One region of the Undibacterium sp. RTI2.2 genome, then DNA from elsewhere that is predicted to be linked to it. Evidence: predicted binding sites of a transcription regulator. Region 1 holds the regulator's gene; each other region holds the start of a gene.
What was found. Region 1 encodes FNR, which switches genes on or off when oxygen is low (the NO sensors DNR and NnrR bind a similar motif). Its sites were predicted from a motif close to TTGATNNNNATCAA; they were not measured.
Positions count from the first base shown of each region.

Region 2: the regulator FNR is predicted to act here: its motif matches at 5,449-5,462, upstream of QN395_RS02025 (oleate hydratase).
Region 3: the regulator FNR is predicted to act here: its motif matches at 5,065-5,078, upstream of QN395_RS04520 (hemerythrin domain-containing protein).

Region 1 covers NZ_JASJXN010000001.1:230,946-241,661, reverse strand. Annotated here, with positions in the region: gene ccoN (cytochrome-c oxidase, cbb3-type subunit I) at 1-862, shown strand, start outside; gene ccoO (cytochrome-c oxidase, cbb3-type subunit II) at 926-1,576, shown strand; gene QN395_RS01075 (cbb3-type cytochrome c oxidase subunit 3) at 1,579-1,812, shown strand; gene ccoP (cytochrome-c oxidase, cbb3-type subunit III) at 1,805-2,752, shown strand; gene ccoG (cytochrome c oxidase accessory protein CcoG) at 2,789-4,216, shown strand; gene QN395_RS01060 (FixH family protein) at 4,226-4,756, shown strand; gene QN395_RS01055 (hypothetical protein) at 4,819-5,067, shown strand; gene fnr (fumarate/nitrate reduction transcriptional regulator Fnr) at 5,193-5,972, opposite strand; gene QN395_RS01045 (OmpW/AlkL family protein) at 6,233-6,850, opposite strand; tRNA gene QN395_RS01040 (tRNA-Arg) at 7,186-7,259, opposite strand; gene glmM (phosphoglucosamine mutase) at 7,488-8,831, opposite strand; gene folP (dihydropteroate synthase) at 8,847-9,689, opposite strand; gene ftsH (ATP-dependent zinc metalloprotease FtsH) at 9,756-10,716, opposite strand, start outside.
Region 2 covers NZ_JASJXN010000002.1:218,144-228,859, reverse strand. Annotated here, with positions in the region: gene QN395_RS02045 (MutS-related protein) at 1-661, opposite strand, end outside; gene QN395_RS02040 (hypothetical protein) at 1,061-1,267, shown strand; gene QN395_RS02035 (hypothetical protein) at 1,464-2,417, opposite strand; gene QN395_RS02030 (NAD-dependent dehydratase) at 2,682-3,335, opposite strand; gene QN395_RS02025 (oleate hydratase) at 3,731-5,359, opposite strand; gene QN395_RS02020 (LacI family DNA-binding transcriptional regulator) at 5,648-6,712, shown strand; gene QN395_RS02015 (TonB-dependent receptor) at 7,484-9,787, shown strand; gene QN395_RS02010 (alpha-amylase family glycosyl hydrolase) at 9,926-10,716, shown strand, end outside.
Region 3 covers NZ_JASJXN010000005.1:106,089-116,804, forward strand. Annotated here, with positions in the region: gene pgi (glucose-6-phosphate isomerase) at 1-987, shown strand, start outside; gene ppc (phosphoenolpyruvate carboxylase) at 1,321-4,071, shown strand; gene mobB (molybdopterin-guanine dinucleotide biosynthesis protein B) at 4,153-4,683, shown strand; gene QN395_RS04515 (YjfB family protein) at 4,737-4,937, shown strand; gene QN395_RS04520 (hemerythrin domain-containing protein) at 5,251-5,706, shown strand; gene QN395_RS04525 (RNA-binding S4 domain-containing protein) at 5,742-5,960, opposite strand; gene QN395_RS04530 (DUF2282 domain-containing protein) at 6,492-6,743, shown strand; gene QN395_RS04535 (DUF692 domain-containing protein) at 6,766-7,689, shown strand; gene QN395_RS04540 (DNA-binding domain-containing protein) at 7,682-8,488, shown strand; gene QN395_RS04545 (DoxX family protein) at 8,539-8,997, shown strand; gene QN395_RS04550 (PA4780 family RIO1-like protein kinase) at 9,883-10,716, shown strand, end outside.

The sequences.
Region 1 (10,716 bases):
TGCTTATTCCGGCGTACAAGATGCGATGATTGAATGGTGGTACGGCCACAATGCGGTCGGCTTCTTTTTGACGGCGGGCTTCCTGGGAATGATGTACTACTTCATTCCTAAACAGGCGGAGCGTCCTGTGTATTCATATCGTCTTTCTATCGTCCATTTCTGGGCGCTGATCTTCACGTATATGTGGGCGGGTCCGCATCATTTGCATTACACCGCTTTGCCCGATTGGACACAATCGATAGGCATGGTGTTCTCTCTGATACTGCTGGCACCTTCGTGGGGCGGCATGATCAACGGCATCATGACCTTGTCTGGCGCATGGCACAAATTGCGTACCGATCCAATTCTTAAATTTCTGGTGGTATCGCTATCCTTTTACGGTATGTCTACCTTTGAAGGTCCGATGATGTCGATCAAAACGGTCAATGCTTTATCGCATTACACCGACTGGACGATAGGTCATGTGCATTCAGGCGCTTTGGGTTGGGTTGGCTTTATCACGATGGGTTCGATGTATTACATGATCCCTCGCCTCTCTGGAAAAGTAGAAATGTGGAGTAAGTCCTTGATAGAACTCCACTTCTGGGTCGCCACCGTCGGTATCGTTTTATATATCGCTGCTATGTGGATTGCCGGTGTGATGCAAGGCTTGATGTGGCGTGCAGTCAATCCTGACGGCACCTTGACCTACACCTTTGTAGAGAGCGTGAAAGCGACTTATCCATATTACGTAGTGAGATTTAGTGGCGGTTTGTTGTACCTGAGCGGCATGTTGATGATGGCATTTAACGTGTTTATGACGATGCGTGATAGTCAGCCGGTAAATACCCGCATCCCTGTCTTTGCTGGTGCGCATGCTTAGCTTGATTCGCCTTGCTGAATGAACTCAGTCCCAACAGCAAATAACAGTATTGAGGAGTAATCAATGAAGTCCCCTTCTAAGTTGTCATCGAAGTTCTCACCGAAGTTCTCACATGAGTGGATAGAAAAAAATCCATGGTTATTAATCGTACTGATTGTGTTGGTTGTCAGCTTTGGTGGTCTGGTAGAAATCGTACCGCTATTTTTCCAAAAATCGACGACCGAACCAGTCACGGGGCTGAAACCTTATTCGGCACTGCGACTGACCGGCAGGGATATTTATATACGTGAGGGTTGCTACAACTGTCACTCGCAAATGATCCGCCCTTTCCGTGCCGAGACCGAGCGTTACGGACATTATTCGGTCGCTGGCGAGTCTGTCTATGACAGGCCTTTTCAATGGGGATCAAAACGTACTGGTCCTGATCTGGCGCGGGTCGGTGGCAGATATAGCGATGAATGGCATCAAACGCATTTAAACAACCCGCGTGACCTGGTACCAGAATCGAATATGCCTGGCTATCCATGGCTTGCTAAGACCAAACTCGACCCCGCTGATATCGCACCCAAAATGCGTGCTTTAAAACGCTTGGGCGATCCCTACACCGACGACGAGATTCTGCACGCACCGGAGGCCTTAGAAGGAAAAACAGAGCAAGACGCACTGATTGCCTATCTTCAAGAATTGGGCATCTTAATTAAGAGCAGGAGATAAAAATGGAATTCGTCACTTTCTTAACTGACATGCGCAGCATTACGACGGTTGCTTGTTTGCTTGTATTTCTCGGCATTGTGTACTGGTCATATAACGGCAAACAACAAACTGCATTTGATGAGGCCGCAAATCTGCCCTTTGCAGATGAGTTTGCGGATGGGCTTCCAGACACACCTCAAGCACAGTCTGCTAATAGTAACGACAGTACTCACTCAGCGGAGTCTCATCATGGCTGATTTTACAAGTGATTTTTGGGGTGCTTATATTGCTCTGTTGACGGTGCTAAGCATTATTGGTTGCGGAGTATTGCTGTGGACGCAGGCAACAGCAAAAGTCAAAATATCGACCGATGCAAATGGGGAACCAGGCCCTGTTGAAACGACAGGTCATCTATGGGATGAGGATTTGGGCGAGTTAAATAATCCTCTTCCCCGCTGGTGGATGTGGTTGTTTGTATTGACGATTATCTTCGGCGGAATTTATCTCTATCTGTATCCCGGCTTAGGAACTTATGCCGGCAAATTGGGTTGGCAATCAAGCGGGCAATACCAAAAAGAATTGAAAATCGCCGATGCTGAATATGGCCCACTATTTGAAAAATATTTACATCAAGATTTGAAAGCAGTAGCAGCAGATCCACAAGCACATCTGATTGGGGAGCGGCTATTTCTGACCTATTGTGCGCAGTGCCATGGATCGGATGCGCATGGCAATAAAGGCTTTCCTAACCTGACGGATAAAGACTGGCTGTATGGTGGCGCTCCAGACGTCATCAAAACGACCATCATGTATGGACGTAACGGCCAAATGCCGCCGATGGGCGCGGTCGTCGGTACGGATGATGAGGTCAGAAACGTGGCTCACTATGTGTTGAGCTTGTCTGGGTCTACTCATGACCCGATTAAAGCCGCGTTTGGCAAATCTAAATTTACCGCTTGCATTGGTTGCCATAGCGCTGGCGGCATCGGTAATCAAGCCTTAGGTGCACCGGCACTGAACGACAAAATCTGGCTATATGGCGGCAGCCTGGACACGATTATGGAGACGATTAATAAAGGTCGTAAAAATACGATGCCACCGTTTAAAGATTTTTTGGGTGAGGCAAAAGTACAAGTGCTTGCGGCTTATGTCTGGAGTTTATCGAATGAAGCAGAGATAAAAGCTGCACAAAAATGAACTCGCTAATCATCATTCAATGGGACCTTGTGCGCTATGTCTGATATACAGCCGCCCGAAATACGAGATCACGCAGATCCTGTAGAACCTCAATACGCGACCATTAAAATGTACGCGTCAAGAGAGGACATTTATCCGCGCGAAGTAACAGGGTTTTTTGCCAACTGGCGCTGGGCTTGCGTCTGGCTTACCCAACTGGTGTTTTATGGTGTGCCTTGGCTGGCATGGAATGATCGTCAGGCGGTGTTGTTTGATTTGGCCGCAAGGAAGTTCTATTTGTTTGGCATCGTGCTATGGCCACAGGATTTTATTTATCTGACCGCTCTGTTAATTATTTGCGCTTACTCATTATTTTTATTTACGACGGTTGCTGGCCGTCTTTGGTGTGGCTTTGCTTGCCCACAAACGGTTTATACCGAAATTTTTATGTGGGTAGAACGGAAGATTGAAGGTAGCCGCAGCGCCCGTATCAAATTAAGTAAGCAAAATTGGACGCTGGCAAAAGTCAGTAAAAAATGTGCCAAGCATGCGATCTGGCTAGGAATCGCTTTGTGGACAGGTATCAGCTTTGTAGGCTACTTCACGCCAATCAAAACATTGATGCAAGAAATATTATTAGTCACACTGGGACCATGGGAATTATTCTGGGTTTTATTTTATGCGCTGGCAACTTATGGTAATGCGGGGTGGATGCGTGAGCAAGTGTGTAAATACATGTGCCCGTATGCACGCTTCCAAAGTGTGATGTTTGACCAGGACACGTTGATCGTGACCTACGATCAGCAGCGCGGGGAACCGCGTAGCACAAAGACAGCTAAAAATCCTGTGCTTGGATCGTGTATCGATTGCTCAATTTGCGTTCAGGTATGCCCGACCGGTATCGATATCCGGGACGGCCTGCAATACGAATGTATAGGCTGTGCCGCCTGCGTAGACGCCTGCGATACGGTGATGGATAAGATCGGAGCACCAAAGGGCTTGATTCGTTTTTCTACCGCAAATGCGATCAAAAATAATCTGTCAGAACAACAGGTTTTGAAGTCAATCTTCCGCTCAAGAGTCTTGATCTATAGCGCTATCTTGGTCGTCATCGTATCGGTATTAGCGATCAATTTACTAACACGTGTCCCCTTAAAACTAGACGTTATCCGTGACCGCGGCTCTATGGGTAGAGAATTAAATGAAGGCGTGATTGAAAATGTTTATAAGCTACAAATTATGAACACGGCGGAAGCAAATCATATTTATCGCATCAAAGTATCGGGGCTGGACTCAATCCGTTTAGACAGCCCCGACCAAATCGAGCTGCCAGGAGCTACTACAAAAGCGATACCAGTCCGGGTGCATGTAGACCACGATCATGGCAAACAAGGTAGTAACAAAATTTGGTTTCAGCTTGAAGCGATCGATAATCCGGCCTTGCAGGTCAAAGAAAAAGCTGTATTTATTATTCCCCACAATTAGGAGCGTGTGATGTCGACCTCACCTATTTCAGCACCCATCTCTATCAACACTAAGCAAGCACCTTGGTTTAAACAAATCTGGCTTTGGTTCCTGTTAGCGCCACCGATTGTTGCAGTGGTTGCCGGCTCGTATATGGTGTCGATCGCCTTCCGAGAACAAGATGCGATGGTGGTGGATGATTATTATAGAGAAGGCCAGGCAATCAATCAGGACCTGCGGCGTGACAAGGTGGCTGCGGCATTAAAGTTAAACGCATCCATACAATACGATGCTGCGAGCGGGATCATTAAAGGAAAACTCAGTAGCGATCAAAAAATATCAACCGGTATCTTAACGATGAAATTGGTTCACCCTACTCAACCATCTAAAGATCTGGCGATCAAAACACCAGTAGATGAATCCGGTAATTTTTCTTTAGCACTACCGTTATTAGATAAAGCAGCCTGGCAAGTCACGCTAGAAGATCAGCCTAAGCAATGGCGTCTTAGTGGAGTCTGGAACTGGCCCTTACAGCAAGCAATCGTCCTAGATCCGCTTTGATTGAATACGCAAGTAAGCCAACAAACTGGTCGGCAGTTTTTACAATAACAAAGGAGACAAACATGCGACGCGCTATAGCAATATTATGGTCATCTTTTTTGGTTGCGGTTGCTGCCGAAGGTTTGTTCTTTTCTATTTTTGATCCGCATGACCTGGTGTTTTCTGGCGTGCCGATTGAGTTATCCAGACCCGCCATCTATACATTAGGATTTTTTAGCTTCTGGATATGTTGTGCATTATCCAGCGCGCTTACCTGCTATTTGCTAGTGGCTAATTCTGATAGCAGTATTAAGAGCCAACCCTCTTTTTAGTACAAGCCTGCGTTGAGTTGAATAGGAAGACTGACATTTTCTGAAGAAAAATAAAATGAAGCAGATAAAAAAATGCTGGCATCAAGCTCGACTCAAACAATACTTAAACAATACGTAGGTAAGGTCTAAGCACAATGATCAGTACCTGCCGCAATTGATTTTAAGGTAAGTAATTGCAGGAGTTCGATATCGCGCTGATCGACTGAAAGCAGCTCTAACTTTTTAAATTTGCTTAGCAGGCGACTGACGCTTTCTATCGTCAAGCCAAGATAGCCGCCGATTTCTTCGCGTGACATGCGAAGTTGAAAACGTGTTGCCGAATATCCTCGCGCAGCATAGCGCGAGGATAGATTCACCAAAAAAGCAGCAAATTTCTGGTCGGCACGCATGCTACCCAACAGCAACATCACGTTTTGCTCTCGATTAATTTCACGACTCATGATGCGGTGAAAATGGCTCAGTAAGGTTGGTACTTCACCAAATAGATGCTCCAGGCTATTAAACGGTATCTCACACACCTCGCTGTCTTCCAGTGCAATTGCCTCACAATGATGAGCGTTACTACCAATCGCGTCCATCCCTAGCAATTCGCCAGCCATTTGAAAGCCGGTTATATGTTGCTGACCGATAGAGTTTGTTTGAGAGGTTTTAAAATGCCCAACCCGGATCGCGTATAAATTGGTGAACGGTTCACCCATGCGATACAAGGCATCATCCCGCTTGATCCGTCTTCTACGGCCAATGATGCTGTCCAACTTATCCATATCCGCTTCGGCCAATCCCATGGGAAGGCATAATTGATGCAGACTACAGGCGGCACAGTGAATCCGAATATCTTGCAATTTAAGTGGTGGGATCGTTGAGGTGCTTGCTGGCGTAGCCAGATGAGGAAGATGTACGTTCATAAGTTGCAACCCTGAGACTGTAATCAATGAATTGAGTTTAGCGCAAATGCATCGCTAAATTTTATTTAAATTATTGCAATATGAAAGCGGTCTCTGAACTCAAATTACCCTAAGAAGGTGGATGTATATCCTTATTTTTCCAACAGCATGGCATTAATCGATTGTCCTTAATCAGAAATAGGCAATCGAGACTATGCCTCGATTGCCTATCAACCCGGAATTTCTTTTAGAACAGCGCTCCATGTGCCTCTGGAGATTATTTAGAAGCGATAACCTAGCCCAACAGCGATCATCAAAGGGTCGACCTTTACTGCGCTGATTTTGGCACCAGAAATAAATACATCGCTACGTATCTGCACCTTTTTGATATCAGCATTAATTGACCATCGTTTGTCTATCTTGTAATCCACGCCTGCCTGTAACGCTAGACCGACGCTGCTGTTTTCCAAAGAACCTGTGCCGTTAAGCAGATTCACGTCAGAAATTCGAGTGTAATTTATACCAGCACCAAGATAAGGACTAAACTGCGCATCAGGTAAAAAATGATATTGAATCAGCAAAGTCGGAGGTAAATGTTTAAAGCTACCGATATTTGTACCATCGAGATAAACATCATGTTTTTGCGGATAAGTCAGTACTAATTCTGCTGCAATATTTGGACTAAAAAAGTAAGAAATATCCAACTCAGGAATCGTTTTGTCAGAAACCTCTAACCGGTCGGCTGGACCAACTCCACCAATAGGATCTGACTTATTTGCGGTCGACAAATGCTCTGCCCTGACTCGTACCAACCAAGGACTTTCTTGTGCACATGCAGTTGCAGAAAACATGCTTAACAGCGCAGCTGTTACTACCGATAACGCTATAGTCTTTTTCATTTTTACTTCCCCATCAATCGTCGTTTGTCTGGCAAGAAGTTTAATACTGCGACGAGTTATCAGCTTTGATGTAGATCAACCCAGGTGAAACCTACAACTCAAATCTTGAAGTCTGCATGAGTGCAAGCTAACGGGAATGCAATATTTATCTGACGATGGATCTCTGATGGCCACAAAGTAATTTTGCGGTTATTTATTAGATGAATGCAAACACAAAGAAACTTGTATTTATCAAGACTGAGGCAGATGATCAAAAGCTGTTTCTGATCACAGACAAGCCTCAAATTTTTCTTGAGGCTGATGACTTTAGAAAATCTGGGGATGTAGAAAAGAAGTGCGTCGGGAGGGGCTCGAACCCCCGACCCATGCCTTAGAAGGGCATTGCTCTATCCAGCTGAGCTACCGACGCGCGGGAGAAGTATGTGAATTGTTATACAATAACACTTACCATAACAACCAAATATTCTGGTACAGAATACTTGGATTCAATTCAATCAAATTCTTAAGTGCTATTGAATTATTTAGTACTTATATTATTCGCGGTACTGGCCAAATAATATAAAAAACCGAAGGCTGAATAGTACATGGTATCGCTTCTATATTCAATAATGCGACCGATACAATTTCAAATATAAAATTAGGCTGGTGTTATACAGTCAACTAGCCTGCGAGCAAATTTATTGGCCATTTCCAAATCAACCGCTTCTACCATAACGCGGACTAACGGCTCCGTACCTGATGCACGAATCAGCACTCGCCCTTTGTTACCTAACTCTGCTTCTACGCGCTGTTTTTCTAAAACGGCAGCTTCATTTTTCTGCCAGTTAAATCCGGCAGGCACTTTAACATTGAGTAAAACTTGTGGGAATAAGATCAAATGTTCAAAACATTGATCCAGGGTCTTGCCATTGCGACGGAGCGCAGATAAAACTTGCAACGCAGAGACAATACCATCGCCCGTAGTGTGCTTATCCAGGCAGAGTAAATGTCCGGAACCTTCACCACCTAGCATCCAGCCACGCTCTTGCATTTGTTCCAGCACGTATCTGTCGCCCACTTTAGCCCGGACAAAACCAACGCCCAAATCCTGCAATGCCAACTCGACCGCCATATTGGTCATCAAAGTACCAACCACACCCTGAACTGGACCAATTGCAAGACGATCCATCACCATCAAATAAAGTAGTTGGTCGCCATTATAAATTTTACCGTTTCTATCCACCATAACGAGGCGATCAGCATCACCATCCAAAGCGATACCGATATCTGCATGATTCGCTCTGACGGCAATAGCTAACGCATCTGGCGCGGTAGCACCGACCTGGTCATTAATATTAAAACCGTTCGGCTGATTACCGATAGAGATAACTTCAGCACCTAATTCATGAAATACATGCGGAGCGATATCGTAAGCTGCACCATGTGCGCAATCGACTACGATCTTCAAACCGCGTAAATCTAATTCGTTGGGATAAGTACTTTTACAAAATTCGATATAGCGACCATTTGCGTCACGCAGACGATGCGCCTTGCCGAGTAAATCTGAACTAACACAGTCCATCCCATTTTCTAGCTCGGCCTCAATTGCGAGCTCGACTTCATCAGGTAATTTATTGCCCTGCGCAGAAAAAAACTTAATCCCGTTGTCATAATAAGGATTATGTGAGGCAGAAATCACGACACCAGCCGACAAGCGTAAGGCTCTGGTCAAATAAGCTACAGCAGGAGTAGGCATCGGCCCTGAGAGCATCACATCAACTCCAGCTGCAGCAAATCCTGCCTCTAAAGAAGCCTCTAGCATATAGCCAGACACCCGAGTATCTTTACCGATCAAGACAGTAGGCTTACCCTCTCCTTTATGTCCACGTTGCGCTAACACTTTGCCGGCAGCATAACCTAAGCGCATTACAAAATCAGGGGTAATTGGTGCGACGCCAACTTTGCCGCGGATACCGTCGGTACCAAAATATTTTCTCGTCATTTTGATTTTCTTTCTTTAATTTGATAACGCGCGCCACACGGCTAACGCATCGACGGTCTCTGCTACGTCATGCACTCGTAAAATTTTTGCGCCGTTTGCGACGGCTGCGATTGATGCAGCAATACTTGCGGCCAGGCGCTGCTCTACGCTTTTCCCTGTGATTGCTCCCAGCATCGATTTCCGAGATAAACCAGCAAGTATTGGCATACCAAATCTAGCTTGAAACTGATCTATATTTTTCAGCATTGCCACATTATGCTGCAAGGTTTTTCCAAAGCCAAATCCGGGATCAAGGCAAATACGTTGGGGCTCAATTCCAGCATTTAATAAATCGGCCACCATCTTATCTAAGAAATCAGTTACCTGAGTATTTACATCGTCATACTCAGGTTGAAGTTGCATATCTGACGGCGTATTTTGCATATGCATCACACATAAGCCAACATCAGCCTTGGCAACAACGTCGATAGCGCCTGGCGCTCTAAAGCCGTTGATATCGTTGATCATATCAACATCTGCAAGAATGGCTTCTCGCATTACTTGTGTCTTGTAGGTATCGACGGATAAAGGCTTACCACAATCACGCAAAGCATAAATCACTGGCATGACCCGGCTCAACTCCTCATCAAGCGACAAAGGCGTTGCACCTGGCCGAGTGGATTCGCCGCCAATATCAATAATATCTACACCATCTCGTATCATCTGCTCCGCATGTGAGAGCGCCGCATCTAATCCCTGGAATTGCCCTCCATCTGAAAATGAGTCAGGCGTAATGTTGAGTATTCCCATTACTAAAGGACGAAACTGTGACCCCTGTAACGGAAATCGATATCGACCACATTCGAAATAATTATTCATGAATATAAAAAATTAGGGCGAGAATCGCTTCTCACCCTAAATTAAAGTCAAACTATTAATTGATATTTAAGCTGGTGCCGCCGCGTTTGGAGATACGCCACCAGACGTTGTATCTGTCGGCGTCTTACGTGTTGACTGACCTAACTTTGGCGGGCGTGGATCTATGCCGCTCATAATGTCGTTAATCTGATCAGCATCTATCGTTTCCCAATCTAACAAAGCTTTAGTCATTGCTTCAACTTTGTCACGATTCTCTTCGAGCAATTTACGGGACAGGGCATACTGTGTATCCAGAATATTACGAATTTCCGCATCCACTTTTTGCTGTGTCACTTCAGAAATCGTTTTTGACGGACCACCAAAGTAACCTTCGCTCTGACTATCTTCATACACCATCACTCCCATGCTGTCAGACATACCAAAGCGTGTCACCATTGCACGAGCCAACTTCGTTGCACGTGAAAAATCGTTCGATGCACCAGTGGACATTTGACCGACAAAAATTTCTTCAGCAATTCGACCGCCAAACAAAATGGAAATTTCCTCCAGCATTTTATCTTTGTAGCCGCTAATCGGATCATGCTCTGGCAACTGCCATGTCAGACCCAATGCAAACCCACGCGGCATGATTGTTACTTTGTGGACTGGATCTGCCTTCGGCAAAAGTTTAGCGACAACGGCATGGCCAGACTCATGATAAGCAGTGTTACGACGTTCATCTTCACGCATGACCATAGACTTACGCTCAGGTCCCATGAAAATTTTGTCTTTAGCGTCTTCAAAATCCAGCATTTCAACGATGCGTTTATTGCGACGTGCAGCAAATAACGCAGCTTCATTAACAAGATTCGCAAGATCTGCACCTGACATACCTGGAGTACCACGTGCCAAGATATCGGCTTTAACGTCAGTACTGATAGGCACTTTGCGCATGTGCACATTCAAAATTTGCTCACGACCGCGAATATCTGGCAAACCAACAGAGACTTGGCGATCAAAACGACCAGGGCGCAATAAGGCCTTATCA
Region 2 (10,716 bases), on a different contig from region 1:
ACTCTTTCAGATCTATTTCTGTACGTTTCCCAAGCACACTGCATACGCCCAATAACTGATTGAGTGAGCGCATGGAGTGATTCCAAAGATGCATCGCCGAATGATAATGAATCTGTATGGCAAACAGTCCTAGCAGCGAGAGTGACGCAGTTATCCAGGCGAATGGATGCAGCAATGTTGCACCGAGCGATACAAAAAATGTCGCAGCCACCGTCCATATATAGCGATGCCAGACAGGTAAGCTGATCTGATTTGAATCGCTAAATAATAAGCTCGCAATTTCAGCGTCGGCTTTGCGCAGGTTTTGGAAAACATGATGTAGCTCGTCCAGCACAACCGGGTCTTGCATCAGTGTTTGCAGTCGCTCAGTCAGCTTTGCACATTGCTTATCGCCGAGCCCAGTACGCAAGCGTTGATACAGTATCTGTTGTCCAAAAATACTGACTTCTTTTGATAATAGTGTTGCGTATTGCTGTACCAATAAATCTTTCCAAGTTTGCTCATCAATCGTATGTGCGTCGGGATTTAGTGTGACGCTATGTAATTGCCCGATCTGCTTTACAGAAAATGAATGATCAAGTGAGTCTGGCTCGGGTAAAACTAAAAAACGAATCCAGCGGATAAAATTTTTCCAGGAAAATTGCAGTGATGATGTGGACATACAGCCCTTAGCTAGCGAAGTGTGTAGCAGAATGTAAATGGGAATTACGTAAATGCGTGCGCGTTGATTCGCTAGATGTAGCTTTGAGCCAAGATATCAAGAGAGGTGCAAAAGGATACGCAATATGGCGGTAGAAATTTAGCCAAGGTCATCGCGGGTATTTGTCAACGCAGTTCGAAACACGTTTGCCCGGTAGTGTCTGCAACGGACTTTTCTTCGCGCATAGAGGAAGATAGTATATTTCCCCGTGGACTAGTTATGGTGACTGGCACTGTTCTGATTTAATCTCTAACGTATGTTGCATTCAAACTTTCAAATTCTATTGCGTTGTTTATTACGTATTTCCTAACATCGGTTTAGCCAACGCTAATATCCTTTCAACTTATCAAATTGCATAGCATGACTGTGGTACCCGCCTGGCGCCAGCTTGTCGCAACAAAATACAGCCAGTACCGCCATGGCGCTGTGGAAGAAGCAGTGATTCGCCGCGAACTGGCCGAGGAGTGCGAAGCGCGAGCCAATCAGGTCTGGCTCAACTTTGCTCAGGTCATCACACGCCATGTCGTAAGCGGGCAATTGAATGGAGCCGCATTGATCATTTGGTAGCGATGCCTGAGTCAACGAAGTTACACAAAGTGGATCGAAAAAGCTTAGCAAAGACATCGGTTTTGAGCATAAACTAATCTCAGTGCTTAAATTTTTTTCAACCTGCCATGGCGCAATGCGACTATAACAATCGCGCTGATGTCCGATTTCTCTGCAGTACTTCGCTGGCTCATCTTTTGTGGCCTACTGTTCCCACCTACAACTGCGGCACATTGCCCTTGGCTTTATCTTGCTCGTCGCGGCGCTTCATCTCGGCGCCCGCAGCCTTGGCATTGACGACGCCAATATCATGCACCAGCCACGGGGCGGCCATGGATACGGAGTAGCTATCGACCAAGCCCGACCTAGGAGCCAAGTGCGACGTAACCATAATATTTAGCGCACAGTTGGGAGAAGGATGGAGCAACATCGCATTCACTTCGGGGGCGCCGGGTATCAAATCCCCCTGGCATGGACTGTCGGAATTGGGCCCTCTGTCGTTCATGCTGAGTTTGCCGTTCATGTCGTAGCGCCACTTCGCTATCCCGAGAAAATCCGGACGCGTTGCGTTGTCGATTCCTTGTGCATCGAATTTCGCTGCGACAGAGCGCTGCAGTACGGCCACTGGGATCGCTTTGTCTGACGGCAGGTTTGTGAAGGCCCGCAACACCATGAATACGGCTCCAGCCTCGTTGTACAACAGGACGAACTTCTCACCGCTGCCGTAAGAGTCGCCAGGCGAGGTGGTTCGCACATCGGCCTCAACACCGTTGAAACTAGAACTCATCCAGGTAAAATCGGTCTTTTTGAACTTGAAATTCGGATTGGCCTTGAGTGCAAGACGGCGCGCTTCATCGATATTCATACCAATCTTGATGCCAGCAATATCTGGCAAATTAAGTTTTGCTAGCACTGCGCTGACCTCGGCTGAATCGGGTCCTTCCGAGCTATTACGCGACGGACTGTTACTCCTGCCCGCTGCGTTGCCGGATGTGGCCGACTTTCCAGAGCCCGCCCTGTTGCCGCTCGCGGATACGGTAGCGGGGGCTTGATTCTGGGTTGAGATGTTGTCTGTGATGATCTTCTTTAGATCAATCGTTGTACCCGCATGGGCTGCCAGCGGTGCCGCGAGTGCCAGTATTGATACGAGGGTTGATACAGCTTGCTTCATGTGTGCTCCGTCAAAAGGAAATTAGGGGGGGCAGTCGCCGTGCATACGGCAAACGTAGCCCTTCCATTGAAACATAAACTTGATTTAATTTCAACATTTCGCATTGCTGTAGAGTGATGCGCAATTGATGTGACTATTTTGAATGAAGTCAAACTGACGTATTTTGAGAGTGGCGGCATTTCTTGCAGCTCACGATATCGATAGTGTTTGTTAACGCAGTTGGCAACGCGTTTACCCGGTGGTATTTGCGACGGACTGGATTAGTTACAGCAAATGACACTGTTCTGATTCAATCACTATTACGCCGGGCGTGGCTTTTAAGGCCGCACTAATCATGGTTGCTGCTACTTTGCTCGTGGTGACCGGGCGTAGACGTTTTGGGACGAGTGGTCCTAATAATTTACTGAAACTGATTGCAAACGATTCCCCCCATCGTTTTTCTGGGCGTTCGCCACCGTCCAATAGCGAGGGACGGACTAGCGTCAGAGATATAAATCCCAATCCCGCCAGATCACGTTCGGTTTCTGCTTTGACGCATAGATAAAATGAACTGGCATTGAGTTTGGCGCCCATGGATGAGTTGAGTACAAAGCAGGTGGTACTGGCAGCAAATGCATATTTCGCTGCATCCACCACATAATCATGATCTACCCGATAAAACGCAGCTTGTGACCCAGCCTGGCGCATGGTGGTGCCAAGCGCGCAGAGAACGGCATCTGCTTTCCACCATAGGGCATCAGCTGGTAGCTGATCAAAATCGATAATCGGATTTTCTAGCTTAGCGTGGCGACGTTGGACATCTGCTAGCGGGCGTCGGGTGGGCGCGATGATATGACTGATGCTGTCATTAGCCAGCGCTTGCACCAAAATTTGTTGCCCTACCAAACCACTGGCGCCGAGTACGATGAGGCGGGTCATAAGCGACTTTCACAAAATAAATAGGATGCGTTGAGTTTGATCAAGATGCCATAGCGACGATTAGTGTATCGCTGAAACGAATATGTTTGCAGAAGATTGTCTGGCGAACCGCCTTAGGCATAAGAGCCGATTTCTTGCGCTGACCGTACGCTAGTACGGAACCGTTTTGAAGCACAGCTGATTTTTACGGCGGCAGTTCCAAGCTTTCAGGACAATATTTCTACCTGAATTGAATATACTCCCTATTATTTTTATTAAAAATGTCGTAGTGTCCAATGATTATATGGACACTTAAAATATACTAGGTGATAGTATTTATCATTCATCCTCTTGTCTGATCATAAAAAATACTATCACCTGCTACGATATATCACCAATTGTCTGCTACTTAGTGCCTACTTAAATGCCTTAATCAGCGCATCAAACTTCACCTTGATGGACTCGTCATGATGATGAATTGACGGGACTTCCCTATCGATTTTAAGTAGTTCATACACAGCCATTTGTGCCGCCCGTACCGAATATTCCACGGTGAAGACAACATCGTCAGCGATCTCTACAAACTGGCTGACGAAGGCGAGATTTTTAGAATTCGCTGGTACTGGCAACGGACGGTCAATTTTTGTCCTTGGCATAAACATGCTGGTGATATACGGCATGCGGCAAGGGATGCAATTGGCATTGGCAAAACTGGCCTGATCAAAATTGAGATGACCGCACAACTCTTGCAAAATTTCTGCCCCGCTGCATTCTGCCATAGGCTTTGCCACAAAATTTCCGACGCGATCTGGGTGTAGCGCATAACCCCAAAATACCTGCACGCCTTCTGGCTGATCCGCAAAATGCGGTTGATGTGCAAGCACTACCGACATAAACCAATTGGAATCTTTAAACGTCACCAAGCCGCCAGTACCTGCCCGGTTACCAGTAAATTGTTCCATCTTATCGAAGAAAATACTGTCTTTGAGTGTGACCGTAAACGATGCCCAATACGATTCCGGGATGCTGGAATTGAAGGCGGCAGGATTACCAAATTCAGGACGATTTACGGCGATCTTTTCCCATAAGCGCCAGCCTTTACTATCGTGTTTGGTCAGCTTTACCGGGGCGGCGCTCATGGAGCCATAAGTAGAGGCATCGGTCATGGACGCATTTTGGAAAAACACAATATCGCCATCAACAACGGGAACCACTTCATCTTTACCATCGCGATGGCAATGCAAGGCCGTGACGACGATTTTGTCATTTTGCGTGACGAGATCCATATCCGTTACAGTGCAGTTCGTCACAAAGTTCACGCCCTGAGTTTGCAACCAGCTTAACAACGGACGTACCAGTGAATCAAACTGGTTATACACAGTGCGCTTTACACCAGCTAAGGTTTCGATGCGAGAAAACTCCATCATAAAGCGGTGCAGATAACGCTTAAATTCCACCGCGCTATGCCAGGGTTGGAAGGCAAACGTAGTCGCCCACATAAACCAGAATTTGGTTTCAAAAAATGTTGGCGATAACCAATCAGTGATGGCGCTATTCCCCAAGCTGGCTTCATCAGCCTCGCTTAGTTTTAGCAGCTCCATCCGGTCTTGCATACTAAAACCCATGGATGTGACATCTACTTTGAAGCGATTTTTATCCACCAGACGCGCCATAGAATGCGGCATGTTCTTGAGATTAAACGCAACGGTTTCATCGAATACACTTTGCGCCAGATTGCTCAATGAAGGAATGCTATTGAACAAATCCCAGGTACATTCATAATTATCAGTAGTCAGCATACGTCCACCACGCAAGGTGTAGCCATGCTCTGGATTGCCCGCACCATCGAGACTGCCGCCAAGGAGTGGCATCGCTTCAAAAATCGTAATTTGCTTGCCGCTCACACCGCCGTCGCGGATCATAAAGGCAGCGGCTGATAAAGAGCCAATGCCACCTCCAATGAGATAGGCTTTATGCGTACTGTTCATTATTTTCCTAGTTAGTTGATGTGTTGATGATTTGCGCTGCTTTCGTGCAGCTTTCATGCTGATATGGCACGCGTTACTTTTCATCTAGGTCAAGATGTCTTACCTGACCGTAGAGCTAAAGGTAGACAAAATCTGTCGATTACGCTTTGATCTAGGTCAAGCAATAGTGGTGATAAAGCGAATGCTCAGGATGAGCGCATCGTAAAGCTCGGCGATAATTCAGTCAGTGCGGCAGCACACAGTGCCTTGTATGTAGCCTTGAAACTGATTTTGTTTGCATTTTGCTACGCAGAACGGCGATTGAGTTTTATAATAGTTTTTACCGATGTAAAGCAAAGAAATGACATGACAAAAACGCCGAGCCAGATGACTACCGTCCGCAAACCAGACTCTGCCAGCGCAGAGCAGCGAAGACTGCAAATGGCCGATATCGCCCGCTTGGCAGGCGTCTCTACTTCTACCGTGTCACGTGCTCTTAGTGGCAGCTCCTTAGTCAATGACGAGACCAAGAAAAGGATAGAAGAGTTAGCACGCTCTTTAAATTATTCCATCAATATCGGCGCACAAAATTTACGCCTTAAACAAAATAAAACGGTAGCAGTCGTGGTGCCTTACGATGCGACAACACGGCAACATTTATCGGACCCTTTTTTCTTAAGTATGTTAGGTAGTCTGGCCGATGCATTGACCGATCGCGGCTTCGATATGTTGCTGTCGCGGGTGGATGCTGAGCAACTGGACTCGGCTGCACAAATTTATGATACCGGCAGAGTGCTTGGCGTAATTTTGATCGGGCAATGGCGTCATCACGATCAGCTTAATCAACTGGCAGCGCGCCGGGTTCCGATTGTGGTCTGGGGCGCACAATTGCCACAACAATTGTATGTGACCGTTGGTAGTGATAACGTTAGTGGCGGTTTTTTAGCGACCGAACATTTAATTCAGTCTGGTAGAAAACACATCGCATTTTTTGGCGATACCCAACTGCCAGAAATGGCGCAGCGTTATGAAGGCTATTGCAACGCGCTGAGCCGTTTTCAGCTCCCCTTAGATCCCAATCTGGTCGTACAAGCCTCATTTGTAGAAGACGGCGGCCGACTCGCAGTAGAAGAGTTGTGCTCCCGTAAAATCCCCTTTGATGCCTTGTTTGCCTGCAGTGATTTGTTAGCGATGAAGGCAATCAATGCACTCAGGGATAAAAAATACCGCGTATCAGAAGATGTCGCCGTAGTCGGTTATGACGATATCGAACTTGCCCGTTATTTTCACCCCCCACTCACCACAGTGCGACAACCAATGGCAGCAGCAGGGCAGGCGCTGGTGCAAGCCTTATTGTCGATTGTCGAACACGATGCAGTTAGCCCGCGACTGTTGCCTACGCAGTTGATTTCTCGTACCAGCAGTTTGTGATTTGGTCGACTAAGGCTTTCAGCTTAAATTCTATGACAATCAGTTTTCTGCTTTGATTATAAATATTTGCAAACGGTTGCAAGTTTTGGATTTTTTGTGTTTTTAAATAATCCAGATGTAGAATTTCTATCGAAATTCATGCTGCGCCGCATAAGCAAACGATTTACATTTTTTATGTATGTTGCACAATTGTGACAAGCGATTGTGGTCAAGGTGCTTATCCATTTTCTCTTATAAATTTCCAAATTAATTTTGAAAACTCCAGATTTGATCATAGTAAGGGCGATAGTTTTTTGCTTCATGATAATTGGGAATATTTAAGATATTTACAGCGAACAATATCAAATTTCTATTTCTTGATTGCACTAAATAAGTGCTTTGCTGCACTGCGTTATTGCAATCGATTGCAATTATTATTTATTTGACCGATAATCGATTCACTTACTGGCCGCCCATGGTTCAAAAGATCTTCAGCAATGTTTGTAGAATATGTTTGACGAGTGTTTTTGGAGAATTTCAAAAATCTAACGAGGATTGCTGGAGGTCTTTTGTTATTTTCTTTAGTCCGTTGAAACACAGCGGTTTAGTAAGAGAACAGTGCGCTGAAGTAAAGTAAATACGTAAAGTGAATGCATAAAATAAATACGTAAAACGACGCAAAGTAAGATTGTTAAGAGCAGTAAAAATAAAGAGAAGCAAAAATAAAGAGCCGAATCAAGCATGCATAGTGTTTGAAGAAATTTGGCGAAACCGAAAAAAACGGAGACAGAAATGACATCATCACGCATCAAAATGACGCGCATGGCCGGCTTGGTATCACTGGCTGTTTTGCGAATGAACTCTGCCTGGGCGCAAGAGGCAACGCCAAGTGCCGACAATGAAAAAAATTCTCTCAATCTGAATAGCGTAGTCGTAACGGGTACACCGCTACGTACCTCTAAGATGAAGGCCAGTGTTTCTATCAGTACGCTGGATGCAGACCAGATCGCCCAATCAGCGCCTACCAATGCAGCAGAAATTTTGCGTGCGATTCCGGGTGTGCGTGCCGAATCCTCTGGTGGTGAAGGCAATGCTAACTTGACCGTGCGTGGTGTACCGATCTCTGCTGGTGGTGCGCGTTATGTTCAGTTCCAGGAAGATGGATTACCCATTTTGCAGTTTGGTGATATCGCTTTTGTGACGCCAGATATGTTCTTACGTGCTGATGGTGGACTCAGTCATTTGGAAGTCGTACGTGGCGGCACTGCCTCAACGATGGCGACTAATTCTCCGGGCGGTATCATCAATTTCATTACTAAAAATGGGCGTGAAAAAGGTGGCAGTATCGGAATTACTAAAGGTCTGGATTTTGATCAGACTCGTTACGATTTTGATTTTGGTACACCGATTTCCGACAAGACACGGATGTTTGTAGCGGGCTTTTATCGCAGCGGTGATGGCGCACGCCCTGCTGGTGTTACTGCAGAAGATGGCGGCCAGATCAGGGCGAATATTACGCATGAACTGGATAATGGTTACATCCGCTTGAGCTTTAAGCATCTGGACGACAAGACACCGATGAATATGCCTGTGCCTGTGAAAACAGTCAATGGAACCATCTCAGAATTGCCGGGAATTGACCCACGCACAGCGAGCTTCTATTCACCGTACTGGACCCGCGATATCGTACTGAACGGTAATAACAGCAAAACCTCTACCAATGTGAACGATGGTTTGCATGTCGTCAATAATGCGTTCGGCGCAGAAGCTTCGTTCAAGCTTGGCGAGGGTTGGACTCTCGACGATAAGTTTCGGAAGTCGAATAATTCTGGTCGCTTCATTTCGATTTTCCCAAGCGACAACAGTAATGTACAAACCGGTATGACTTATGCCACCGGCCCTAATGCGGGTAAGGCGTATAACGGTACTGCGTTCACTGCAACGGTATTCAATACTTCCCTGGATGATGTCGGTAGTACGGTCAATGATCTGAAAGTATCCAAAGTATTCGAACTGGGTAGCGGTAAATTGGCCGCAACAGCTGGTTTGTATTCCTCTATCCAAAATCTGGGCGTGACCTGGAACTTCAATCAATATCTGATGCAGTCCAGCGGCGACAAGCCAGCGCTGCTGAATTCCAGCGCAACGATTGCAGGTTCGCCCGGTCTATTAGCAGCAGGAACCGATGTCTTTGGAGGTTGCTGTAACCGTTATATCGATGCGCAATACAAGACCAATGCGACGTATCTCAACCTCGGTTGGGAATCGGGTAATTGGAATATTGATGGTGGTCTGCGCTACGATAAACAGAATGCCTCCGGTACTTATAATCAGGCAGTCAATCAACTGTATAGCGCGGCCAACACTAAGTTTATCGATTACAGCGTTAATCACACTTCGTATTCATTAGGTGCCAATTATCGTCTGACAAAAGACCTCGCTTTATTTGCACGAACCAGCGACGGTATTGCCTTCAATGCGGATCGCATTATGTTCGGCAATCCACTGGATGGATCGACACCGATCAGCACTAATATCGTCAAGCAAAACGAGGCTGGTGTGAAGTGGAAGACGGGTGACTTTAGCAGTTTTGTTACTTTCTTCCAGGCTAAAACGGCTGAGTCTAATTACGAAGCAACGACGCAAAAATTTACCTCTAATAATTACGATGCTAAAGGTATCGAAGTTGAAGCCAGTTATCGCATAAATGAATTTCGTTTGACGGGCGGCTTGACTTATACCAATGCAAAAATAGTTGGTGCAAATGACCCAACGATCATCGGTAAGACACCGCGCCGTCAGGCTGATTTGATCTATCAGATTGCGCCAACTTATACCATAGGTGATACGGTATTTGGTGCTAGCGTGATCGGTACAACCAAGTCATTTGGTGATGATGCCAATACTTTAAATTTGCCAGGATTTAGAGTGGTCAATGCCTTCGTTAATTACCAAATTAATGAGCGTACACAAGTCTCCTTAAGCGCGAATAATTTGTTTAATTCAATCGGCTATACCGAAGTGGAAGGCGACGGTCATGCTGCTCGCTCAATCAACGGACGTACGATCCGCGCTACTTTGAAATACTCGTTTTAAATAATTGATCGTCTCAAATTAGTCCAAATAATACCGTGGAGATTTCCACGGTGTTTTATTCAGCCCAGCAGTACTTTAACTCCCGTTGTGTGTTCTCCTTCTGCGGGAGTTTTTTTCTTCTTTTTGTCTTGCTAAATAATGCCTTCTAGTTTGTTACATCGCAGTCTTGCGTCTTTGCTCTCTGAGTTGCCATCATCGCAGCATGCCTTAATACGTGTACGTTTTGAGAAGCGAGCGCCAGCTCTAATCGATACATTGCAAAGCTTATATGCAGATCGTCTTGGGAGTGCAGATCAGTTTTCTACATGGCTTATTCAGTTGATGAATAGCGTCGGTCAATTGGCTGCCCAGCGCTCGTCCGCGCTATGCCAATTAGACCAAAGTCGCAGCGCAACGCCTGGATGGTTTGCCAGTCAAGATATGCTGGGCTATTGCACTTATGTTGACCGGTTTGCCGGAGACTTGGCAGGCGTCGCCGACAAGATTCCCCATCTGACAGAAATGGGTGTGCGCTACTTACATTTGCTGCCATTTTTAAAAGCCCGCCAAGGTGAAAACGATGGAGGCTTTGCAGTAGCTGATTTTGATGCGATAGAACCGCGTCTGGGCAGTATGCAGGATTTGCAAGCGCTGACCACCCGATTGCGTGATGCCAATATCAGTTTGTGTTCTGATTTTATTTTGAATCATATTGCAGATGACCATCCATGGGCGATGGATGCGAAGCAGGGCGATCCGCATTATCAGAATTATTTTTATCACTATGCGGATCGACAAAAACCGGATGAATTTGAAACGACTTTAGGACAAGTTTTTCCTCAAGTGGCACCAGGTAATTTTAGTTTTATCGAGGAAATGCAGTCTTGGGTCTGGACCACTTTTTATCCTTATCAATGGGATCTAAATTACAGCAATCCCTCTGTATTTTC
Region 3 (10,716 bases), on a different contig from region 1:
ACTTTAACCAATGCCCGCACTGCACGCGAGTGGATGCTGGCGCACGGATGTCCGGCAGAACAAATCCGTCAGCATTTTGTGGCACTCAGTACGAATGTAAAAGCGGCGGCAGATTTTGGGATTGCGCCAGAAAATGTGTTCCCGTTCTGGAACTGGGCTGGTGGTCGTTATTCGATGTGGAGTGCGATTGGTTTGTCGATTGCGTTGTATGTCGGCGCAGACCGCTTTGAAGAAATGCTGGCGGGTGCGCACGAGATGGATTTACATTTCGCGCAAGCACCGCTTGAGCAAAACTTGCCGGTATTAATGGCCTTGATCGGTGTCTGGAATATCAACTTCCTTGGATTACAGGCGCTATCGATTGCACCTTACCATCAGCGCATGACACGCCTGCCTGCTTATCTGCAACAGTTAGAAATGGAGAGCAACGGCAAGTCTGTCACGCGAGAAGGTCAGCGGGTAGATTACGCCACCTCACCAATTTTATTTGGTGAGGCGGGTACCAATGGTCAGCATGCCTACTTTCAGTTATTGCATCAAGGCGCGACGATTATCCCGACTGATTTTATTGTGGTGGCAGAAGATGATGCTGGCATGCCAGGACACAATAAAGCACTACTGGCCAACTGCTTTGCACAATCAAAAGCTATGGCATGGGGTAAAGATATTAACGAGGTTCGCGCTGAACTTGGAGATTTGTCAGACCAGATATTAGCGCCTAGGGTTTTTGAAGGAAATCGTCCGACATCAACATTGTTGCTAGATTCCCTCACACCGCGCTCATTAGGTGCATTGATTGCACTGTACGAGCACAAAGTATTTGTACAATCAGTGATCTGGGATATTAATGCGTTTGATCAATGGGGTGTAGAGCTCGGTAAATCGCTGGCACAGCAATTGATTAGCTTGGACCCATCTGCGGTAAAAGAAGACTACGACAGTTCTACCCGCGGATTGCTGAAGGCGATTAGTAAACGATATCAATAAAGCGAACTGAGGCGTCCAGAAATGCGGGGGCATCGCTGAATTTGATGCCTGCTTGGTGCTTCTTTGTGCCGAGTTTGACGCGAATTGACCGTTTTTATGGGGTATTGAGAAAGACAGTAGGTCGCTGGAAAATCCTGCCCAAAAGATCGTTACAACAGCCTCATTTTATATACTCCCAATTTTTTTATAAAAATATGCCTTATTGTCCAATGATTATATGGACACTTTAAATATACTTAACCAGAGTATATTTATTTAAGTAATTCCGATTAACGATAAGTTTGCCCGATGAATGCTCACCTGATGAATACTCACTCTTCTCAAATAATCGACATGACTGAAGACGACAAAGACCAAAGCCTGCGCGAAGACATTCGTCGTCTCGGACGGATACTCGGCGACACCGTACGCAATCAGCATGGCGACATTGTGTTTGATTTGATTGAGACGGTAAGGCAAAACTCGATCCGCTTCCGGCGCGATGCCGATGAGGCTGCGCGGGAAGAACTGGAATCGACGCTGGATACGCTCACCAACGATCAGACGACGCAAGTCATCCGCGCTTTTAGTTATTTTTCTCATCTGGTAAATTTGGCAGAAGATCAGCATCATATTCGCCGCACCCGTAAGCATTTGATCGCTGGGTCAACACCACGCGCAGGCAGTCTGGCGCACACAATAGAGTCCTTGTACAGCAGCGGTCACAGTACCCAACAGTTACTGGATTTTTTTCAGACCGCAGAAGTCAGTCCTGTGCTGACAGCGCATCCGACCGAGGTGCAGCGCAAAAGTATTTTGAATTGCCAGACCGTGATCACTCGCCTCTTGGATGAGCGTGATCGTATGCAATTGACGCCGGAAGAATCGGACGCCAATGATGAGGCGCTCAATCGTGCCGTGCTGACTTTATGGCAAACCCGCATGCTGCGCACCTCTAAATTATCGGTGCTGGATGAAGTGGAAAACGGTCTGAGTTTTTACGATGCCACTTTCTTACGCGAGCTACCGAGTTTGTATGCAGGTTTAGAGGATTTGCTGAGCAGCAAAGAGGACAGCCATAAGCCAATTGATTTGCCTAGTTTTATGAAGATGGGAAGCTGGATTGGCGGTGACCGCGACGGTAATCCTTTTGTGACTGCTAGCGTGCTGGAACAGACTCTGGCAATGCAAGCAACCCGCGCACTCAAATTTTATCTGGATGAATTGCATACGCTGGGTTCGCAATTGTCGATGGCCACTTTACTGGTCAATGTGTCGGCAGACTTGCTGGATCTGGCGGAACGTTCGCCCGATCACTCACCGCATCGAGCAGATGAACCCTATCGCCTTGCCGTCAGCGGCATTTATGCGCGGCTGGCTGGCACCTACAAACAATTGCTGGGCGCAGACCCGGTCATTCATGCATCCGGCGATGCGACGCCCTATGCCACGGCGGAAGAATTATCAGCCGACCTCGATATCGTCCATCAATCCCTACTGGACAACGGCTCGGCTGCGATTACACGGGGTCGTTTGCGACACCTGCGCCGAGCAGTACGTGTGTTCGGATTCTATTTAGCGCCGGTCGATCTGCGTCAAAACTCCGACGTGCACGAGCGGGTCGTAGCTGAATTATTAGAAGCCGCCAAACCCGGCAGCAACTACCTGCAATTAGACGAAGAGCAACGCATCCATTTGTTGGCGGCTGAAATCGAATCCTCGCGCCCACTTGCCTCGCCTTATATTACTTACTCGGAAGAGACTCAATCTGAGCTGGCGATTTATCGTGGCGCCCGAACGGCGCAATTGCGCTACGGCAAAGGAGCTGTGCCCAACTGTATTATCTCCAAAACCGATGGCGTATCGGACATGCTGGAACTGGCTTTATTGCTAAAAGAAGCAGGCTTACTACATCCGCTAGAAGGCAGTCTGGATGTGAATATTATTCCGCTGTTTGAAACCATTGGTGATTTACAAAACAGCGCACCGTCGATGGATAGATTGCTCGCTTTACCCGCTTACGCACGCTTACTGGCAAGTCGCAATCATGCGCAAGAGGTCATGCTGGGCTACTCCGACAGCAACAAAGACGGCGGCTTCCTGACATCCGGTTGGGAACTGTATAAAGCTGAGTTAGATCTGGTAACAATATTCGCTAAACATCAAGTACGCTTGCGCTTGTTCCATGGCCGTGGCGGCTCGGTCGGCCGTGGTGGTGGCCCAAGTTATCAGGCGATTCTGGCGCAACCAGCTGGCGCAGTGCAGGGGCAAATCCGGTTGACTGAACAAGGCGAAGTGATCACCGCTAAATATGGCAATCCTGAAGTTGGCCGTCGCAATCTGGAAGTGTTGGCAGCAGCGACTCTGGAAGCCAGCCTGCTGTCGGATAAAGAGCCCGCGCCACCACCCGCATTTTTAAAAGTGATGGAAGAGTTATCCGATCACGCTTTCCGCGCTTACCGGAATATGGTCTATGAGACCGAGGGTTTTGAGCAGTATTTTTGGGAATCCACAGTGATCTCAGAAATCGCAGGACTGAATATCGGCAGCCGTCCGGCATCGCGTAAAAAATCTACGGCGATAGAGGATTTACGAGCGATTCCATGGGTATTTAGCTGGTCACAATGTCGCCTGATGTTGCCGGGCTGGTTTGGTTTTGGCTCAGCCGTCACAAGCTACTTGCAAGCACATCCAGACTATGGGTTGCAAACTCTGCAAGCGATGTTTAAAGACTGGTCGTTCTTTTCTACGGTCTTATCGAATATGGAGATGGTGTTATCCAAAAGCGATATCGGTATCGCCAGCCGCTATGCGCAACTGGTCAAGGACGAGGCTTTACGTAATCGTATCTTCCCGCGTTTAAAAGCCGAACATGAAGCGACTATTGCCGCTTTAACGTCGATCTCTGGGCAGTCAGAATTATTGTCTGCGAACCCTTTGCTAAAACGCTCAATCAGCAATCGCTTCCCATATTTATCGCCGCTAAACCATGTGCAGGTTGAGTTACTGGAGCGCTATCGCAATGGCGACCCGGATGAGCGGGTAAGGCGGGGCATACACTTATCGATCAATGGGATTGCTGCTGGTTTGCGGAATAGTGGTTGATTCTGGATCACTAGTCTTGTTCTCTATTGGAGTACCATACGGACAAGGAAATTATTAAGTTACCAAAAAATCAATTATTACATGTCAACTCAATTACTCGGCGTCATCGGCTGGTCTGGTAGTGGAAAAACCACGTTGTTGGAATATCTCATCACACAACTAGTTGCTCAAGGTACAAGTGTGAATGTGATCAAACATAGTCATCATGATATTGTTTTAGAGCCGCCGCACAAAGATAGCGCAAGATTACGTATGGCAGGCGCAAATGAAGTGCTGCTGGCCTCGCCTTATCGTGTTTCATTAATCACAGAGTTACGGCAAAAGCCAGAACCCTCGTTGTCTGACTTGCTCCGCCGTCTGGCAGCCGCCGACCTGACTTTAGTAGAAGGTTATAAGTGGGAGCCCATTCCAAAACTAGAAATCCATCGCCCCGGCCTCGGCAAACCTGATTTGTATTCAAGCGATCTGCGAGTGGTGGCAGTTGCGGCAGATACGCCAGCGCCAGCAGATCTGAGTGCCGGCATAGTCTGGCTCGATCTGAATCAACCGGAGCAGATACTAAAATGGCTACAACTTGCGCTGGCGGAAAAGTTATTTTCGGTCTCGCTATAAAGTCGCACCCAGTTCCAGCCGTTAAGGAAGACACGTATTAATGGGAGAATATAATGGACGTTACAGGTATTGCCAGCGTTGCCACAACTTTGGCCGATGTAGGTACTAGCCAAGCGGTTAGTATTGCTGTGCTTAAAAAAGCGCAAGACATTAGCAAGGACAGCGCAACCGCTTTGATCGAAGCGATTCCAAGCGCTCCAACGGTATCGAATTTACCGCCAAATCTTGGCAGAAATATCAATACCACTGCTTAGTGTTATTTTGTTGCCGACGTACAAGGTTGTGCGTCGGGTGACTTTATTTTTACGGTAATTCATACTCATGAATTACATTTGAACTGTTTCTTAAGTTTTTCTCACGCCTCCTCACTTCACCAACGATTTGTTGTAATTCAAGCGTGTCAGCCAAAAATTAAAGCGCACCTTGATGAACTAACAAATTACGCTCACACCACCAAAAAATCCCGCAGCAAAAAAATCTACAATCAGTGATAATCCTGTCGAGAATATTGAGCAGTATTAATTGGCAATGAAATCGCCAGTGAGCCTGGCGCGACTAGGAAAAATAATGACTGATACACAATGGGGATGGTCGGATCGGCTAAGTTTGAGCTATGCGCCCATGGATGAAACACATCAAGAATTTGTCACGCTCTGCGCTGCGCTGGCAGAAGACAATCCGGCAACCTACATCGAGCGTTTAGATGCCTTGATCGCACATTCAGTCGAACACTTCGATCAAGAAAATCAATGGATGACTGAAACCCAATTTCCACCAGGCGGCTGTCATATCACAGAGCACAACGCCATACTGCAAGTCATGCACGAAGTGCGACGCCGGATAGAATTAGGAGAAACCGATTTAGGCGCACGCCTGGCAGAAGAATTGCCGCACTGGTTTGAACATCATGTTGATACCATGGACAATATGCTGGCGCGCTTTATGAGTAATGAGCAAATGCAGCAAAATCAACTTGCAACATTGTCTGAAGAGCCAGTCAGCGCCGGCACAGCAGCCGTTTGATTATTCAACAAATAAGCAAAACGTATTAGGGTGAATTAAGCCGCAATCACCTTGATGCGAACATCGCCCAAGACTACTTTTTGTCCTTGCCGGATTTTGGCTGTTTTACGCAACTCCTGCTTGCCGTCAACGGCAACGGCACCACTGGCGACAATCACTTTGCCTGCACCACCGCTGTCGCATAGTCCGACCAGTTTTAATAATTGATTCAATTCAACGAATTCGCCATCCAGGCTAAAAGTAAGTTCTTGCATAAAATTCCTGATCAACATTAAGCTTCTTGTTAGCTACAAGGCGAAGAATAACCTATCCGCTGAATAACCCAAACTGCCGCTAAAAATTAGTATCCAATCAAGATTGAACCCAGATTTTCCATTAGACCGCTACCACTTCGCAAAAAACGCAGACGGCGTGCGGTCTTCAGAGGGATAGCACCACCGCGATTCGAGTGGAAACGCTACAGCGACAATTGCACCGTTGGCGAACTGCCTGGCGTTGTTGCTCCTCCTAGCAAGATGCAGCTTGCGTCGTCGTCGCGTCTAGCCAGTCAGTCCGCCAAAGGCACACTTGTCGCTGTTCCAATGGAAAATCTGGGTTGAATCTAATTTGAAATTTGTTTCGTAAAAATTAATAATGAATACAAGATTCACACAAAAGCAGGACATTTTTTAAAAAGATGTGTAAGGTATCTCTGCTTTGATCGACTATTCGTTGTAAGTGATGTGTATTGATTCAATTATCGATTCAACTTAATGTAAGCCCTTTTTAATTTATTGGAGATCAACATGAACAACAAAGCCATGATCGCAGTTGCATTAGCAGGTTTGCTTGGTTCCGCTATGGCAGCCGCCGCTGAACCAGCAAAAACAGAAAAATGTTTTGGCGTCGCCAAAGCAGGTCAAAATGATTGCGCTACTAAAACTGGCTCCCATTCTTGCGCTGGCCAAGGCAAAAAAGATATGGACCCTAGTGAATGGAAAAAAGTCCCGGCAGGCACCTGTGAAAAAATGGGCGGCAAAGTAGACAAAGCAGCCTGATTTTAGCTAAATTTAATACAGCTTGAACTCCGCGTTCGAGACGATGCGCAAACCGACCGTCAACTTAGGGGTTGGCGTTGGTTTGCGCAGTCAGCATTACCGTGATTTTCTGAATGCGCCAGTAGCAATCGACTGGTTAGAGGTGCATTCAGAAAATTATTTTGGCGATGGCGGTTACGATTTGCATGTTTTGCAGCAACTACGTCAAGATTATCCCATCAGCCTGCATGGTGTCGGTTTAGCTCTCGGCTCTGCCGTTGGTTACAACGCCTACAACGACGCCCATCTGCAAAAATTACACCACCTGGTTCAACGCATACAACCTGCTCTGGTATCCGAACATTTGTGTTGGGGTGCTGTGACTGGTCGTCATTTAAACGATTTACTCCCGCTACCATTGCGTCAAGATGCTTTAGAGTTGATATGCGAGCGGGTTGATCAAGTACAAAATCTATTGCAAAGAAGCGTGCTGATCGAAAACGTCTCGACCTATTTACGCTTCGCCCAAGATGACATGTCCGAGGCAGAATTTCTGGTACAACTGGCAAAGCGTACAGGCTGCGGCATTTTATTAGACGTCAATAACCTCTACGTCAATCAGCATAATCACGGCGAAGATGCCTTAGCAGCGCTGCGTCATTTCTCTGATCTGCCACAAGGTGTGATTGGTGAGATTCATCTGGCAGGACATTTGCGTACTGATGACTGCCTGATCGATCACCATGGTTGTGAACTAGCGCCGGAGGTATGGGATTTATACCAAACAACGTGCTCGCTACTGGGCACAGAAATTCCTGTGTTGATTGAATGGGATACCGATATTCCGGCGCTACCGGTTCTGCTGGCCGAAGCGGCTAAGGCGACGTATTACAGGGATGCGTCTCGTGCCAACATCATCAACGCAAGTAGTGTCAGTAACTCAATATCAGCGGCACATCATGGCTGACCCTCGCAGCCTCTCTGCGATACAACAGCAGTTTGCAGATGCTTTATTGTTTCCCGACCAAAGTACCAGTCCATTGTTCAAATCCTCGCCGGAACAAGCACAAGAACGCTTGGGGATTTATAGGGGGAATGTGTCCGCCATCTGGACTCAAGCCTTACAAAATACCTATCCTGTTTTATATCAATTGGTCGGCGCAGAATTTTTTGAGCAAATGGCCAAAGCCTACGGACGCGCCCATCCGTCTACTTCAGGCGATTTAAACGAATTTGGATCGCAGCTATCCATTTTTTTAGCTGATCCAGCAACTGGTATCGGTATCATCAATGACTATCCCTATTTTCCAGATGTCGCCAACTTAGAGTGGCATGTGCATACGGCCTATTACGCAACCAATACAGCGCCGTTGGGCCTGGCCGAAGTGATTGAAAAAACAGGAGAACATTTTGGACAAACCCGTTTGCGCCTACACCCAGCTTGCCGATTAATAACATCGGAGTGGGCTTGTGCAAGCATTTGGCAAGCACACCAACCAAAAATCGATGTCGCTTATCCAGAGCAATTAGAGGTAAAAAACTATTGCTTAGTCAACCGCCAACATTGGTTAGTCGAAGTACATGCATTAGGCATAGCGTCGTATGTTGGATTGCTAGCCTTATCGCAAGGAGAAAGTATCGGATGGGCATTGGAGCAAGCGATGGAACACGATCCCGATTTTCAGATTGCGGATCAACTACAGCAATGGTTTAACTGGGGCATTTTTGTAGAGAGTAAACTGTCTTCCAGCGATGAACGCATGTAAGGAAAACCGCACTCCTCCGACTGACTTGCATAACTAACAGGGAGAATAAAATGAACCAATTTTTGCGGCTGCATCAACTCAGCACCAGCATCGATCAACTAATACAAGAATGGGGCGGCGCATTGCTTAATCTTGGTTTGCGGATTTTTGTAGGCTGGCAATTTCTAAAATCTGGGATGGTAAAGATTCAGGACTGGGAGGCAACTTTATCCCTATTCCGCGAGGAATATCATGTTCCCGTCTTGCCGCCGGAGCTAGCCGCGATTACCGGCGCTGGTGGAGAATTGTTTTTCCCGATTTTGTTAATTACAGGCTTATTCTCCCGCCCTGCCGCTTTAGGATTATTTGCAGTCAATGCAATGGCAGTCGTATCGTATCCGCAGCTTTGGTCATTTGAGTGTCCGGCGGCCATCAATGATCATCTGTATTGGGGTTTGCTGCTGGCTGTATTAGCAGTATTTGGACCTGGAAAAATTGCGATAGATGACTGGATCAAATCTCGATATTAAATTAGAAGCGGATACTTTTCTAAAATAGAGATATTAATAGGACTGATGCAAAAACGTAAAGCTATTTACTACCATTCCCATGGAACTAGATGGCTGTACATAAAAAATTAAGACCTCTCAACATAGAGGCACAGGGCCACAGAGAAAGCCATGAGAACAGCGAAAACCTGTCTTTCTCTTCCTTTGTTGTTCCTCTGTTTCCGCGTGTCTGCATGCCTCTGTGATGAGGGGTTTTGATTTTTGCATAAGTGCTAAGAGAATTTCTAAAAACTATTTTTCTTGTTACTCCTGTGCAGGCGGGAGTCCAGAGACGTGCGTTAATTCAATAACGCCCTTTGGATACCTGCTAAAGCCATGCAGAACTAGAGTCATCAGCTCTGGTCATCATTTGTAATTTTTTGGAAATTCAAAAAGTACAAAGTCCAATGATAATGCGGCTTCTAACATAGAAACATGCCAGAAGCCGCATTATCTTTAGATATCCAAAATCAATAATCTTAAGGAAACATGATATTGGATAGTGGTGTAGACAACATCCAGCATCACTGACGCTTCATTGCCTCCTTCTTCACTTTCTTATCCGCTTTTTTTTCCTTCATGGTTTTTGCTGGTTCTTTTTTGACTGCTTTTTTACTGTCTTGTGCTTTGCTCATGATGTGCTCCTTGGTGAAACAGTACAACAGTACTGCGATAAACTGGATTATAGGTCGAATGGTGCGCAATGGTATGACTGGGACGCACAAATTGGTACTATCCGTTATCTATTCCGTTTTTACATACTGTTTGTCATAGCTAAATTTGGTGCTTATCTGATTTTTTCGCCCGGTTTGGCTACAGTGTCTGGAAATTGGAAGCACTCAGCCGAATTATTTATACTAATTACTTATGAAAATACCAAAAAGAATACAGCCACTTGTTGATGAAGGGTTAATCGATGATGTCTTGCGCCAGCTCATGAGCGGCAAAGAGGCCACGGTGTATGTCGTGCGTTGCGGTGAGGATATCCGTTGCGCCAAAGTATATAAAGAAGCGAATCAGCGTAGTTTTAAAAAAGCCGTCGCCTACCAGGAAGGTCGTACCGTCAAAAATAGCCGCCAGGCGCGGGCGATGGAAAAAGGCACCCGCTACGGCCGTAAGATGCAGGAAGAAGTCTGGCAAAGCGCCGAGGTCGATGCCTTATACCGTCTGGCCGCTGCCGGTGTGCGCGTCCCGACGCCGTATATCTGCTTTGAAGGCGTACTGCTGATGGATCTAGTGACAGATGCCACTGGCAACGCCGCACCGCGTTTAAATGATGTTGAACTGACCGAAGCGCTGGCACTGGACTATCACGCTCAATTGCTGCATCAGGTCGTCCTGATGTTATGTGCCGGCGTCATCCACGGCGATCTGTCTGAATACAATATTCTGGTGGATGACAAGGGTCCTGTCATCATTGACTTGCCGCAAGCGATTGATGCTGCAGGCAATACCAGTGCAGGCGCCATGCTGGAGCGCGATGTCGATAATTTGATGAACTTCTTCAGTCCCTTTGCGCCACAACTGGCAGGAACCAAATACGGCAAAGAAATCTGGCTGCTATATCAGGCAGGTTTGCTCACACCAGAAACCGTCTTGACTGGTCGCGTTGCAGTGGATAAACGTCCGGCCGATGTTGGCGCGGTGATGCGTGAGATTGAAATCGCGCGGATTGAACAAGCGGACGAAGAGCGGCGTTTA